2 regions of the Bacillus sp. FSL W7-1360 genome follow, and region 1 is predicted to be linked to the other one. Evidence: a T-box and tRNA genes for the amino acid it is inferred to sense, from the RefSeq annotation. Region 1 holds a T-box; the other holds one or more tRNA genes.
The links. A T-box is a leader RNA that pairs with one kind of tRNA and senses whether it is charged. The one in region 1 lies ahead of metG (methionine--tRNA ligase), so its partner is inferred to be a tRNA-Met.
Positions count from the first base shown of each region.

Region 2: it has a tRNA-Met gene. The T-box ahead of metG (methionine--tRNA ligase) is inferred to sense a tRNA for this amino acid. The anticodon was not compared.

Region 1 covers NZ_CP151950.1:2,152,921-2,160,732, forward strand. Annotated here, with positions in the region: gene NSQ26_RS11115 (DNA double-strand break repair nuclease NurA) at 1-561, shown strand, start outside; gene NSQ26_RS11120 (ATP-binding protein) at 577-2,406, shown strand; T-box leader at 2,458-2,690, shown strand; gene metG (methionine--tRNA ligase) at 2,743-4,710, shown strand; gene NSQ26_RS11130 (hypothetical protein) at 4,807-4,980, shown strand; gene NSQ26_RS11135 (WG repeat-containing protein) at 5,295-7,013, shown strand; gene NSQ26_RS11140 (TatD family hydrolase) at 7,089-7,812, shown strand, end outside.
Region 2 covers NZ_CP151950.1:280-8,091, forward strand. Annotated here, with positions in the region: gene NSQ26_RS00005 (hypothetical protein) at 1-46, shown strand, start outside; gene NSQ26_RS00010 (MgtC/SapB family protein) at 174-881, shown strand; gene NSQ26_RS00015 (histidine phosphatase family protein) at 878-1,426, opposite strand; gene NSQ26_RS00020 (nucleoside triphosphate pyrophosphohydrolase family protein) at 1,454-2,434, opposite strand; partial or broken gene erm (23S ribosomal RNA methyltransferase Erm) at 3,009-3,866, shown strand; tRNA gene NSQ26_RS00030 (tRNA-Met) at 4,007-4,080, shown strand; gene thiL (thiamine-phosphate kinase) at 4,198-5,214, shown strand; gene tsaE (tRNA (adenosine(37)-N6)-threonylcarbamoyltransferase complex ATPase subunit type 1 TsaE) at 5,195-5,650, shown strand; gene tsaB (tRNA (adenosine(37)-N6)-threonylcarbamoyltransferase complex dimerization subunit type 1 TsaB) at 5,647-6,357, shown strand; gene rimI (ribosomal protein S18-alanine N-acetyltransferase) at 6,332-6,817, shown strand; gene tsaD (tRNA (adenosine(37)-N6)-threonylcarbamoyltransferase complex transferase subunit TsaD) at 6,795-7,805, shown strand.

The sequences.
Region 1 (7,812 bases):
GCGTATACATTGCTCGAGCAAGAAGAAATTGGGTTATTGTTGATGGACGGCGCATTGTATCATTATCGTATTGATGCGCCGGAGGAATGGGCACAACTGGTGACACTTGCGCTGGCACGAGGGACATGGCTCGTTGGTGTTTCCGAAGAGATCACGACCGAAAATTTAATTCGATTGCCTGCTTTTGCTGACGTTGCTAGTGATGCTTATGTATATGATCGTGATTTGTTATTTGGCGTTTTACAACAAAACGAGATGATTTTTATAAAGGATATTCAACATAAAGCTGGACTACAGTCAGCTTGGATGCGTTTAGGATCAACGCCGACGATTACGGGATTTGATATGCTTTCCGAGCAAGCAAAAGATCAACAGGTGGTTGGTGATATTTTATGTACACTTACGCCAAAAGAAGGGCGTGGAATTCCGTTGTGGTTGGATTATATTGATCGTGAAGTACGTGTAACTGATCAATTGATGGAGGGATTAATTGAACAATACATAGACGTCACAGTAAAGCAGAAATTGTTTACAGCTATGCGGCAAAATCGGCCGTATTAGAGAGGAGAGAGCTTCATGCAAGTAGTGGGAATTACAACGCAACAGGAAGTACATGTCGCCTCAAAAACGCATAAATTCCGCATGAATGAGATGTTGGTCATTGAAGATAACGTGCTTGCCGAACCTAAAGGGGAAGTCGTTGAGACATTTTCTTATAATCGTTACATTCCAATGGGGTTTGATAAAGGATTTGTCGATCGTGATGTTTTGCAAACGATGGAACAAATTGGTTATGATATTGGACAAGATGATATTCATTTAGCAAAAGTACGTTTGTTTGAAGAAGCCGGGACGCCTATTCAAACAGGCGCAACGGTGCGTCACCCACAGTTTTCAGAGGTCAAGCACTTACTTATTACGACCACACCTGAACAAGGGATGGTGCTTGGTGAAGTGAAATCGACGGACTTCGTATATAAATCAATTCCTTCAGCATTAAATGATCTCGTTATGGTACAAGAACAGGGAGAATTGCGCACACAAAATGGGATTCCGTTCATTTTTGATATTCGGGCGATGCAACAATACCCGCATATTGGTGTGTTCGGAGGATCAGGCTCGGGAAAATCGTTTGGTTTGCGGGTCATGTTAGAGGAGTTAATGAAATTACATATCCCTACGCTTGTGTTTGACCCACATTTTGAAATGAATTTCTCTAAAGAAACAGATGCGGCAAAAGGAAACGCGTATGTGTCGCGTTATGAAGTTGTTCAAATCGGTCGTGATGTTGGGGTCGACTTTTCATCTTTATCTACTCGTGATGTCGAGCGTTTACTCGGTGCTGCAGCGCAGTTATCTGAACCGATGGTAAACGTTATTCAAACCATTCATAAACCGAAAGACAGTTATCAGTCATTCAGTGATCGCGTTGCTCATTTAATGGACGCATTAGATATGGGCAAGCAAAAAGTGGAATCGTTGTTACATGATGGGGGTATGAGTCGCGATGAGGTTTCTCGGTACCAGCTATACAAAAAATTGCTTGATCAGTATGGGGCTTTGCCACCGTCTTCAGTAAAAGGCATTTATTGGCGGGCGAATCGACTCAATCAAGCTGGTTTGTTCCAACATCATATTCGTGCGATTGAACAAGCGATTCATTCAGGTAAATTGGTTGTCATTCAAGGCGCGGTATGGCTACTGCAAGTGTTTTCTAGTTATGTCATCGGTAACCTTTATACACAGCGGCGGGCATATAAAGACGCGAAACTCCAGCAACAGCAAGCGACTTTCTTTCCTCCGTTTGTCGTTGTGACCGATGAGGCGCATAATTTTGCACCAAAAGGGTATGATGCTCCGGCAAAAGGGATGTTAAAAGAAATCGCGCAAGAAGGAAGGAAATACGGGACGTTTTTAATTTTTGCGACGCAGCGCCCGACACTGTTAGATGAGACGATTACAGCACAGCTCAATTCAAAATTCATTTTTCGAACCGTGCGTGGAACAGATATTCAAACAATTAAAGAAGAAACAGATTTAACCGCGGAAGAAGGCAAACGTCTGCCATATTTGCGCTCTGGTGATGTGTTTGTTTCTTCCGCTATTATCGGACGGACAGTGGCTGCGCGAATACGGATGGCTCATTCCACAAGCCCGCATACGCTAAATCCGTTTGACGAGTTGGCACAAATGCATGAGAAAGGCAATGAAGACGTTGTGCGTGCGTTGGCAGACTTTTTGCCTCTTGCAGATATGCACGTCATGCAAAAGCTTGGGCAGTTAAATGAACAAGCAAATAAGTCTTGGGATGTGTCGGAGTGGAAAAAGGAACTGGATCGTCTCTGTACGGAAGGACAGTTAAAAAAAGAAGTGACCCCATTTGCAACACTGTATGATCGTCCTTGACAGAGAACGTATGATTTGGTATATTTTTGCTCATAATGCTAGTGAATAATGATTGATTCATTGAATGGATGAGTACAGAGAGAGTATCTGCTTAGAGAGCTGGGATCGGTGAAAACCAGCCAGGTACGCTCTGGAATATGGTCCGGGAGAATCCAACCTTCGAGCGATTTTTAGTTAGGGGGTTGCGTATGCCGACGTTATCGGCTGGAAGCCTTGGTTTTATGATAAGATAAAAACAAGGGAATGTTGGGTGGTACCACGTGAGCAAACCTCTCGTCCCGATTGCGGATGAAGGGGTTTTTTATATGAGTAGCTAGAAGGAAGGAGATTGATAAGATGGAGAAAGGAAATTTTTATATTACAACGCCGATTTATTACCCGAGCGGCAAATTACATATCGGTCATACGTACACGACGGTTGCAGGAGATGCGATGGCGCGTTATAAACGATTGCGTGGGTACAACGTCCATTATTTGACAGGGACAGATGAGCACGGGCAAAAGATTGAGCAAAAAGCAGCAGAACAAGGGGTGACTCCGCTCGCTTATACGGATAAGATGGTGGCTGAGATTAAGGAGTTGTGGAAAAAGCTAGATGTGTCTTATGATGACTTTATTCGGACAACAGAAGCGCGGCATAAAAAAGTTGTCGCTAAGATTTTTGAACGTTTACTTGCACAAGGGGATATTTATTTAGGTGAATATGAAGGTTGGTATTGTGTCTCTGATGAAACGTTTTATCGAGATCATGAACTTGTTGATCCAGTAAAAGATAAAGATGGTCATGTCATTGGCGGGAAAAGTCCAGACTCTGGTCATCCCGTTGAAAAGGTGCGTGAGCAATCGTATTTCTTCCGGATGAGTAAGTATGCCGACCGGTTACTAAAGTTTTATGAGGACAACCCTGATTTCATCCAACCAGTATCGCGTAAAAACGAAATGATTAATAACTTTATTAAACCAGGCTTACAAGATTTAGCCGTGTCACGAACATCCTTCACGTGGGGTGTACAAGTACCAAGTGATCCAAAACATGTTGTGTATGTATGGATTGATGCGTTAAGTAACTATATTACCGCACTTGGTTATGGTTCAGAAGATGAGACGCTATTTAAACAATACTGGCCAGCCGATGTCCATCTCGCTGGTAAGGATATTATCCGCTTCCACACGATTTATTGGCCGATCATGTTAATGGCACTTGACTTGCCATTGCCAAAAAAAGTGTTTGGCCATGGTTGGTTTGTTACAAAAGACGGGAAGATGTCTAAGTCAAAAGGGAATGTCATTGACCCGGTGCCACTCATTGATCGCTACGGTCTTGATGCAGTGCGCTATTATTTGCTACGCGAAGTACCGTTTGGTTCGGACGGCGTATTCACACCAGAAGCGTTTATTGAGCGCGTCAATTATGATCTCGCCAACGATCTTGGAAACTTGCTCAACCGAACAGTAGCGATGATTGGTAAATATTTTGACGGAGAAATTCCTGCGTATGTGCCTGATGCAACAGCATTCGATGCCTCATTACGGAAAGAAGCGGTGGAAACGGTGAAAAAAGTAGAGGACGCGATGGAAGAAATGGCGTTTTCGGTGGCACTTTCGGCCATTTTCCAATTTGTGAGCCGCACAAATAAGTATATTGATGAAACGACTCCGTGGACTTTAGCAAAGGACGAGGCACGTCGCGCTGAGCTTGGCTCAGTTATGTACCATTTGGCAGAGTCGCTGCGGATCGCTGCAATATTGCTAAAACCGTTTATGACGGTCGCACCAGTGAAAATTTGTACGCAGCTCGGGCTAGATGCAGCAGCACAAACGTGGGATACACTAACATCGTTTGGGCGGATCTCAGCGGGTACACATGTACAAAAAGGTGAACCAATCTTTCCGCGCCTTGATATTGCTGAAGAAGTCGCCTATATCGTGACGTTAATGGGTGGAAAAGTGGACGCCGATCCAGAGGAAGTTGAAGATGAAAATGAGATTGCAATTGAAGATTTTACGAAAGTTGAGCTTCGGGTTGCGGAAGTAATTGCTGCTGAACCTGTGAAAGGCGCGGACCGGTTATTAAAAATTCAGCTTGATCTCGGAAGTGAAAAGCGCCAAGTCGTTTCAGGAATTGCCAAGCACTACACACCTGATACGCTAGTTGGGAAGAAAGTCATTTGTGTAACAAACTTAAAACCAGTGAAACTGCGTGGTGAGTTGTCACAAGGAATGATTTTAGCCGCGTCAAAAGGAAAGAAATTACAACTTGCGACGATTGATGGTGATTTACCAAACGGTGCGCAAGTGAAATAAGGTAAGAGACAAGTGCTGCCTAAAAAGACCCTGTATGTGGTCTTTTTAGGCAGTTTTTATTAGGTTTACTCTTTTGGCCCTTTGAAGAGGAGTATGATGGGATTAAGGCAGGATAGAATGACTCCAGACATGAGTAAAATGATCGCTGCGTTTGAAGGGCTTGAATTGACTTCGTCGACAATCCAACCTGTGGCGAAAGCCAAAATGCCTAATAACATAAAGCAAAAGGCTGAACTGAGCAATATATGGCAAGCATGTGTTTTGCTATAAGGTAATAATAAGGTAGTGACTAAAAGGATGAGCAAATATACATTTGTAACTAAGTAAGCAGGTTCAAATAATGTAAATGGATGCAATGAATTGTTCACTTCCTTTAAATGGAGATGCATAGACTTATCCCAAACTTCGAATGCGGTTTCATTTTATCATCAGCTTTGAGATAAGATCAAGTAAGTCATATTACCACTTACTCCAAACATAGGGATTGATCGTTTAAAGCATCTAAAATTAAAGTTCTTTGTCTCTGGTGTGTCCTCATATACTGAGTGTATAGTCGATGATGTCATAGTAGGGAGCGGTGTGTAATGAGAAGATGGCGTGAACATTTATATCCGATTGCTGTAAAGACGGTTCACGGTAATAAGTGGGGTTACATTGACGGAAGTGGTCGGGTGCGGATTTCACCAATTTATGATCAAGCAGACTTGTTTCAAACGAATGGGCTTGCGGTCGTAACAGTTGGAGAAAAGCAAGGTGTGATTAATCATCTCGGTCAGTACGTTGTGCAACCAATGTATACATGGATCAATCCTTTTTCACAAGGGCGCGCAGTGGCGCAACAAGAAGATGGTACGAACGTTGTCATAGACGAGAGTGGAAAAGTACGGACAACAACACCTTATTATTATATTGGTCCTTTTAAAGATGGGCGCGCTGTCTTTCAACCACTGGAAGGTGCCCATTATGGCTACTTAGATCGTGAAGGGAAAGAAGCATTGCCCCCGCTCTATATAAATGCAAATGATTTCGAAAATGATCGTGCAACAGTACAGAAAGATGAACAAACATGGGCGTTAATCAATACACATGGTTATGCACTACAAACATACCATCATCCGTACGTAGGGGTTTTGAGCGAGGGTTTAATGTCGTTTCAAAAAGAAGCAGATGGAAAAGCTGGTTATTTAAATGAAAAAGGTGATATTGTCATTGCACCATCATATGATGTCGCATTGCCTTTTTCAGAAGACCGCGCCATTGTAGGGTTGACAAAAGATTACGATACCCATTATGGTTTAATTGATCGTGAGGGAAAGGTGTTGATTGCCCCACATTATAACGAGGTACGTGACCTCAAAGAAGCGCGCTACGGATTAGGTGAACCAATTGATCCGACACAAACGTTCCTAGGAACTCATTATGCACTAGCAACGAAGGATGGTGAGTTGCTAAGTGACTTTGTCTATACAGACATAGAACCTTTTCATGATGGTGTGGCAAGTGTGGTACAAGCGGACGAGACATTTTTAATTGATTTGTCCGGTCAGAAGGCATCACCCGCTTTTCAGGGCGCGGGTGTGATGACAAAGGTGAATGGCTTATGGCAAGTGTTTATAAATAATCGCATTCGCTATTATGACGAAGGCGGTCAACTTGTTTGGGAGCCAGAGACGACCATTCAACTAAGGCAATTGTATCAAGTAAAAGAGCAGTTGTACCGACCTGACCAAAATTATATTGTTTATTATCCAGAAATTGAAGGGATGACGGATGCTGCACAACAACGCCGTTTAAATGAACAATTAAAAACGTGGTCACAGGTGAAAACCATACCAGCAGAGCAATTAAAAGAAGCAGCTTATACAGGTGACTTTGAAGTGCAGTTTTTTAAGAAGCATTTGCTTGTACTCGAACTAAGTGGTTACAATTATCCATTTGGTGCAGCGCACGGCATGCCAACAAAAATGTATGTGAATATTGATTTACGTGATGGGCATGTGTATCAGCTTGCTGATTTATTTCAACCAGGAACTGATTACGTGTCGATCTTGAATCAGCATATTGCCGCTCAAATTGCGCATGATCCTGCACATGCCGATGTATTCCCCGATGCTTTCCAAACAATTGCACCGGATCAATCCTTTTATGTTGACGATGAGGCACTATACATCGTTTTTGATGTATATGAGATTGCACCTTATGTTGCTGGTTTTCCAACATTTAAAATTCCGTTTAGTGAGCTTGCAGGGATGATCAATGAGCACGGTTCTTTTTGGACGTCGTTTCATGCAACTCGTGCGTGAGGCGGCTTCTTTTTTACTTGCATTGCCATCTTTTTTCACCTAAAATGCAAACAAGTAGAGACGAGGTGAAAGAGGATGTTATTTGATACACATGTGCATTTAAATGCTGATCAATTTGCAGAGGATATAGATGCGACCATCATGCGGGCACGGGATGTGGGTGTAAAAGAGATGGTCGTTGTTGGTTTTGATGAAAAGACGATTACAAAGGCGCTTGTGTTATGTGAACAATATGAGGATTTGTATGCTGCTGTCGGTTGGCATCCAGTCGATGCGATTGATATGACAGAGAAACATTTAGATTGGTTACGAGAACTATCAAAACACCCGAAAGTCGTTGCACTCGGAGAAATGGGGCTTGACTACCATTGGGACAAGTCACCAAAAGAGGTGCAAAAAGAAGTATTCCGTAAACAAATTGCGCTTGCAAAAGAAGTGAAGCTACCAATCGTGATTCATAACCGTGATGCCGATCAAGATGTCGTAGAAATTTTGGCGGCAGAAGGTGCGGCAGAGGTTGGTGGGATTATGCATTGCTTCGGTGGCAGCGTCGAGACAGCGCAGCGCTGTATCGAGATGAATTTTCACATCTCACTTGGTGGGCCTGTCACGTTTAAAAATGCAAAGCGGCCAAAAGAAGTTGCGTGTGCAGTCCCGCTTGAGCGCTTACTCATTGAAACGGATTGTCCTTATTTGGCGCCACATCCGTACCGCGGTAAGCGCAATGAGCCGGCATATGTGCAGCGGGTTGCTGAAGAAATTGCGACGTTGCGTGGGATGGCGTACGAGGCGCTGTGTG
Region 2 (7,812 bases), 670 kb from region 1:
CGTTATTGACACGCTCTTACCTGGGGATAAAAAGACATCACTATAATAAATGATAAGGCGTGCTGAATTGAGCGCGTCTTATATATTTTTTGAGCGCATGTTCAATGTATTAAAATAGAAAATAGCCTCTATACAGAGACAATGATTGATAAAGAAATGAAAGGTGGTCAAATATGGATGTTATTTTATTAAAGTTAAGTGCAGCTTTATTTTCTGGTTTTTTAATTGGGGTTGACAGGCAGATCAAACATAAACCGCTGGGCCTTAAAACAAGTATGGTAATCTGCATCGCAAGTTGTTTGATTACAATTGTATCAGTAGAAGCTTATTTGCATTTTTCTACGAACGGATCGTCTCAAAATATGGACCCTATGCGTCTTGCAGCGCAAATAGTGAGCGGGGTAGGTTTTTTAGGGGCAGGAGTGATTTTGCGAAGAAGTAACGATGTAATTTCAGGGCTTACAACGGCAGCCATGATTTGGGCAGCATCGGGGATTGGGATTGCCATTGGGGCGAACTTTTATAAAGAAGCCTTCCTGACTGTGGTGTTAATTTTAGTGTCAGTCAACGTCATTCCAGCCTTAATCAAATTGATTGGACCAATGTCGTTAAGTCAGACAGATGTGGCTTTACGGGTAGTCATGGAAAAAGGCGCACTGACAACGCACTTAATTAAGCGATTACATTATCGAGGGAAGACGTGGAAAGAAAGACGCACAAACAGCATGATTGTGCGCGAAGTGAAAATTAAAGACTTAGAAGATGGATGTAAACAATTGGATATCTCTGTATCAATCCCAAGGACAATGTACATTACAAGTGTGTACGATCTTGTAAAAGAAATTGATATGGTACAGAAGGTTTCTGTGGAACAACGTTAGACATGCAGCTTGATTTTTTTCATGTCATCCATGTGCAGCAGATGCCTTGTTTTGATATGGTAAAGATCGGGTGTCTCCATCTCGCGCCAAACGTCGTAGCCATAGTTATTATTAAACGCGTGAAGTATTAGTGTAAGTAAATTTCCGTGCGTCACGAGTAGGGTACAATCTCTTTTTTCTGTCTGTATATCTGTTAAAACGCTCATAGCACGGATTTGTGCTTGTTCAGATGATTCTCCACCAGGATAAGAGAGGGTGAAGTCGTGAAAAGTGGCTTTTAGTTTTTCGCGCCAGTCTTCTATGGGATTACTGGAAAGGCGACGCTCAACTAAACGTCTGTCTTCCTTAACAGCGATGTCCTTTGATTGAGCAACTGGTGCAATGGAGTCAAGTGCACGTCTGTAAGGACTGGCAACGATGCTGTCTATATGAATGTCGCGCAAGGCGTGTTGTAATGCTGCTGCTTGCTTATATCCTTTGTTAGTGAGCGGCGCACTAGCTTCTTGTCCGCTCGCTTGGCAATGCCTTAATAAGTAAATATCCATGAACGAGACCTCCTCGCTAGTCTTTTCTCATTCCCACGGCGGACAGGTAGAAGACAAAAGTCGAATGTAGAGGAAATCGCTCTTCCTGTCTTGGGTGTGTTGATCGTTTTCTTCATAGGGCAAGGCAGTCGCTATGACTTCGGTATTTTGAAAAGTGAAGCACCATTGGTTTCTATCATCAATGGTTTTTGCCGAGTCTCCGGCTAAATACGCAATGGTATGCTCAAATAATGGTGTATCTGCAGTGACAGGGAATTCAAACACATATCCATCTAATCCTTCTGGTGCAGCGCATTTCGTGAATCGGATGAAGGAAGGTAGGCTATGACGAAGGTTGTCAGGGAGAGACGCCTCCGGATCCCATTCATAACTGCCCCATATTTTTGCGTTACATAAAAATTGAGCATAGTGATGTTCCATTGCTTTTAGAAAATGTGTGCGAGATGCTTCCGTTGTAGGGTCATGGGTGATGTTAAATCTGCCTTTGTCTCGTGTTGCGGAGTGGGCAAGGACACGGTCAATGTATCTAAACACATTTAAATCGAAATCATGCGCTAGGAACAGTAATTGCCTATGCAACGTGGCAATTTCATGCCCGAGTCGCATAGGTTTCTCTGAGTGTTTTTTAGGTTTGTCGCCTTCGTAATGGTTAATGATCCGGGCAATTTTACCACTGCGCTGCGCAATAAGAATGAAGCGGTCTTTCATTGGAGAAGGCTGCTGCAAGTTTTGGAGCTCACGTATAGCGACAGGAGCGCCAATGAGTGTATATTCTTCATCTAGATAATTAAGGTATTGATTAGCAATACAAGTAGAAATGATGAAAATGTCGGCAATCTCGGTGCCGATCTCATCTATATTTAATCGATCCTGTAATAGGAGCTCGCCCAATTCACCTACTTCTTCATTCAATCGTGCGAGCGCAGAAATCGATCGCCAGTATCCACCGAGTTTTTTAATGTGGTTGTCAATTTGTTGTTGGTATTGTGCAATGTGTTCATGCTGCATCATAGCCACCTCTATGGAAATTAGTTTAGTTGTTCTTACGAAGTATCACATTTACTTACTGTAATACAGGACTTAGAAATGTGTCAATGGTCATTCTCATCTAAGCAAGAGACGTTGGATAAGCGGTGAGGGGGTATTTTTCTTAGCAGTAGGAAAAGCTTTGACTCTGGCTAAAATAGGGTATATAATGAAAATTGAAGCTAGATGATAGGAGGATTGCTAAACATGTATTCAGTCAGACGTCGTTTCCCAATTTTGAACGCGTAATTTTATACGTTCGAAAGCTCTGCTTTGTGAGTAGAGTAAACGGGATCAGTCTGTCTTTTTAGCAACCTCAAACGGGTAATGATACATGAGATGTGAAGAGAGGTGGTTGTTCTGCCTCTCTTTTTTGTGTTTAGAAAAATGGCTAGCTATAGAAAATGCACACGTATGTTAACGTGCATATTATTTGGCTATCCGTTCTAAGTAACACTCATGTAAAGACTTCAAGAAATAAAGATAAGGCAACGTTCCTTTACTCTTTCTCATAGGCGAGAGCTTGTGACTTTTATTAGAGAAAGGAACGGTTAGCATGACAAGAAAAAGACGAAATACACAACAGGAAAAAGTGAGTCGGGGAGAGCCTCCCAATGATTTAGGACAGCACTTAATGTATGATAAAAAGTTACTACACGATATTGTCAGGCAGGCACGAGTGGGTCCAACAGATATGGTGTTAGAGCTAGGTGCCGGCAAAGGAGCGTTGACAACGATTTTAAGTGAGCAAGCGCACAAAGTATTGGCGGTGGAATATGACCGGAAGTTTGTTGAGGTATTGAGCAGGAAGATGGCTACCGTAGGGAATACAACGATTATTCAAGGAGATATTCGTCGTGTGCGGCTCCCTAAAAGAAAGTTTGTCGTCGTTTCCAATATTCCGTATGCAATTACGACACCGATCATGAAGCTGTTGCTGTCAAATCCGCAAAGTGGCTTCGAACGGGGCGTAATTGTGATGGAAAAAGGGGCCGCGAAACGGTTCACGTCACCGTTTGTAAAAGATCCGTATGTGGTGGCGTGGTGAATGTGGTTTACTATTCGTTTTGTTCGAGCGATATCAAGAGAAAAATTTTCTCCACGTCCGAAAGTTGACTCGGCGCTCGTGTATATTGACCGGAAACAAAAACCACTGGTTGCGTATGCGTATCACAATGCTGTTTTCGGTTTGGTTGAGTATGCATTAAGGCAACCAGACGCACCAATTGATGTCGCGCTTAGCGGGGTGTTTACTAAACCACAGCTTAAACAGCTAAAACGTGCTTTACGGATGGGGGCCGATGACCGTATCGGCACTTTATCCGAAGCACAATGGGGCGTGGTTTTTGCGACAATGGTTCAGTATGTTAAGCGTCCTTTGTGGCCGCGTAGAAGAAAAGAGCGTTTTAAATAAACGTTTGATTAACGCCTCTCCTCTGGGAGGGGCGGCTTTCTTTTAAACAATCCTTGCATTTATGAACTTCTTATGGTATATTTATATTTGTTGGATTGAGTTTGAGCTATATAAAAGCAAAATCAACCATTTACTAACGACGCGGGGTGGAGCAGTCCGGTAGCTCGTCGGGCTCATAACCCGAAGGTCGGTGGTTCAAATCCGCCCCCCGCAATACCAGAAAGACTGAGGCCTATGCTTCAGTCTTTTCTTTATGTGCTTGTTTTGCACAAAAGGTGTGAATGGGGTATGCTATGGACAATGGATGTGACGTCGCAAGGGGGGGAAACGTGTGGAAGATGAATTTGCTTTTATCGACAGTATTACGCCGAAAAAGACTTATCAATCGCGTGTGCGTGTCGGAATTGGTGATGATGCGGCTGTTTATGAGAGTGATAGTCGTTATGAAGAAGTCGTGTGTGTCGATACGATGGTGGAAGGGATTCATTTTCGGAAAGACACGTTAAGCGCACGTCAAATTGGCCGGAAGGCACTTGGGATTAATGTGAGTGATTTGGCAGCGATGGGCGCGCGCCCCCAGTTTTATCTAGTGGCCATTGCAATCCCTACTACATGGTCAGCTGACGAGGTGCGAGAGATTTATAAAGGAATGAATTTGCTTGCCGATCCGCTAGAAATGGATTTAATTGGTGGTGACACCGTCTCGTCTCCATCTTGTTTAATGATCACCGTGACAGCCATTGGGGTTGTAGAAGCGGGACGCGCATTAAAAAGAAGTATGGCACAACCGGGCGATGTCGTGTTCGTAACAGGGCCTGTCGGCGGTTCTGCGGCGGGATTTTCCTTACTGAACGAGCAGACACGACACGGAGTATTTACCGCAGAAGAACAGCACTATATTTTGTGTCATCAAGAAGTGGCACCGCAAGTAGCGCTTGGACGTATATGCGCAAGCTCGGGTGGACGGATCGCGCTGAATGATGTGAGTGACGGGCTAGCCAGTGAGGCGCACGAGCTTGCCGTGGCGAGTGGTGTACAGCTTGTTTTGGATCGAGAGGAAATCGTTGCTCTTTCCCCGCAGTTACACGGAGTAGACGAAGAAACGGGCTTAAAGTGGAGTTTGTACGGCGGAGAAGACTTTCAACTGCTTGGCACGACGTCGAAAGATCAATTGACATCATTGCAGCAACAAGCAAGTGCGATTGGCCGGTCATTTTATCCGGTCGGCTCTGTGCGCGCAGGTGTACCATCTGTTTACATAAAAAAAGAAGAGCAAGAAGTCCTGCTGGCAAAGAAGGGCTTTAATCACTTCAGGCATGGTGACGAAAATGACGAAACAAAGGTTTAAAACAAATACAGTTGCTGAGACGCTTTCGTTAGCGGAGAAATTAGGGACGTTGCTACAAGCGGGTGATGTATTAACGCTTGATGGAGATCTTGGCGCAGGGAAGACTCATTTTACAAAAGGTCTCGCAGCAGGGCTTGGTGTAACGAAAATGGTCACGAGCCCGACATTTACAATTATAAAAGAATACGACGGACGTATACCGCTATATCATATGGATGTATATCGGCTAGAAGGACAAGAAGACGACTTGGGGTTAAGTGACTACTTTTATGGAGACGGTGTGACGGTTGTGGAGTGGGCACATTTGATTGAGGAACAGTTGCCCAAAGAACGGCTTGCGTGCACGATGACAACTGAAGGAGAGACAGTGCGCCTTCTTACGTTTCAAGCGCTCGGTCGTCGTTACGAGAAACGATTGGAGGAGATGGAGAGATGACCAATACCCTTGCTTTAGATACGTCGTCTCACCGTCTCGGTGTGGCAGTAGCAAATGCAGATGGTGTGATCGGTGAGTATATGACCAATTTACGGAAAAACCATGCGCTGCGTTTAATGCCAACAGTTGAATCGTTACTGCAAGAAGTTGAGATGGTACCAAAGGATTTAGCACGTATTGTCGTCGCACGTGGTCCCGGTTCATACACGGGTGTGCGGATGGCAGTGACGGTCGCAAAAACGCTCGCTTGGACATTGGAAATTCCTCTTGTGGGCGTGTCCACGCTCATGTACATGGCGCAAGCAGGGAAATATGTCGCACATGCGGTTGTTGTGCCACTAATTGATGCACGGCGCGGAAATATATATACGGCTGCATACCGGTTTGAAAAAGGACAGACGCACGTCGTGTTACCAGAGATACACATTCATCGCGATGTATGGTTACAGCAATTAAAAGAACGAGGAGAATATTGTCTATTTGTCGGTGAAGATGTGTCTTTACATGAGGAGAAGATTAGGGAAGTGCTTGGTGACAAGGCGTTGTTCACAGCGCCACAACTTGCAAGTGTGAGGCCTGGGGAGTTATGTTTACTTGGCGAACAAGTGCCGCCTGTCGAATCCATCCATGATTTTGTTCCTCAATATTTGCAGTTAGCTGAGGCGGAGGTGAACTGGCAACGTGCAACAGAAAGACGTTTGCAGTGAACCGTCTATACGCATGATGACGTTTGCTGATATTGATCAAGTGTTGGCGGTCGAACGTAGTGCGTTTAAGCGCCCGTGGAAAAGGGAAGCATTTGAGTCTGAATTAAACGTGAAAAATGTGGCCCATTATTTTGTGATGGAAGCGGCGGGGGAGATTATTGGATACTGCGGCGTGTGGAAAGTCATAGACGAGGCACAAATTACAAACATTGCGATTCATAAAAAGGCGCAAGGAAACGCGTACGGAGAGTGGCTATTACGTTTTGTGATGACGTGGTTGCACGGTGTTGGCGCTGAAAAATTGTCGCTAGAAGTGCGTCCGTCTAATTTAGCCGCTTTAGCGCTATATCAAAAACTTGGTTTTAATAAAATCGGAATTCGTAAAAACTATTATGCAGATGATTTGGAAGATGCATGGGTGATGGAGGTGAAAATTGGTGACATTAATTTTAGCGATTGAAACGAGTTGTGATGAAACGGCTGCTGCTGTGATTCGTGATGGAAAGGACATACTATCTAACGTCGTCGCATCGCAAATGGAGAGTCACGCTCGCTTCGGTGGAGTTGTGCCGGAAGTAGCGTCACGTCATCACGTGGAAGTGGTAACGCGCGTCGTTGAAGAAGCGATGGAAAAAGCAAAAGTGACATTCTCTGATTTAACGGCGCTCGCGGTGACAGAAGGGCCGGGCTTGGTCGGTGCGCTTCTTGTTGGCATCCATGCTGCTAAAGCATTAGCATTTGCTCACGATATCCCCCTCATCGGTGTGCATCATATTGCTGGGCATATTTACGCAAACCAATTAGTGGGACCACTTGCGTATCCATTGCTGGCGCTCGTTGTTTCTGGTGGACATACAGAGTTAATATATATGCAAAAAGATGGGCAGTTTGAAACCGTTGGTGAGACGCGTGATGATGCGGTAGGGGAAGCGTATGATAAAGTGGCGCGGGCGTTGTCTCTTCCTTATCCGGGAGGGCCGAATGTTGAAAAGTTGGCGAAGGAAGCAGATACATCGATTCAATTACCACGAGCGTGGCTAGAAGCGGACAGCTATGATTTTAGTTTTAGTGGATTGAAGTCAGCGGTCTTGAATCGCCTCCATAATGATCGACAAAAAGGAATTGAGACAGATTTACCGGCGCTAGCGCGCGGTTTCCAAGAAAGCGTTATTGATGTGTTAACAGTAAAAACAGCCCGAGCAGTAAAAGCTTATGAAGTGAAGCAAGTGGTGTTAGCTGGCGGTGTGGCGGCGAATCATACGTTGCGACAGGCGTTGAAAACCGGATTAGCAGATACAGGAGCAGCATTATCCATTCCGCCGCTGTCGTTATGTACCGATAATGCCGCAATGATTGGCGCGGCAGCTCATAGTATGTGGGTGCAGGGGTGTGCAAGTGACATGGCATTGAATGGCCGGCCGGGGTTATCTTTGCGATCGTTTGGGTAAGTCAACA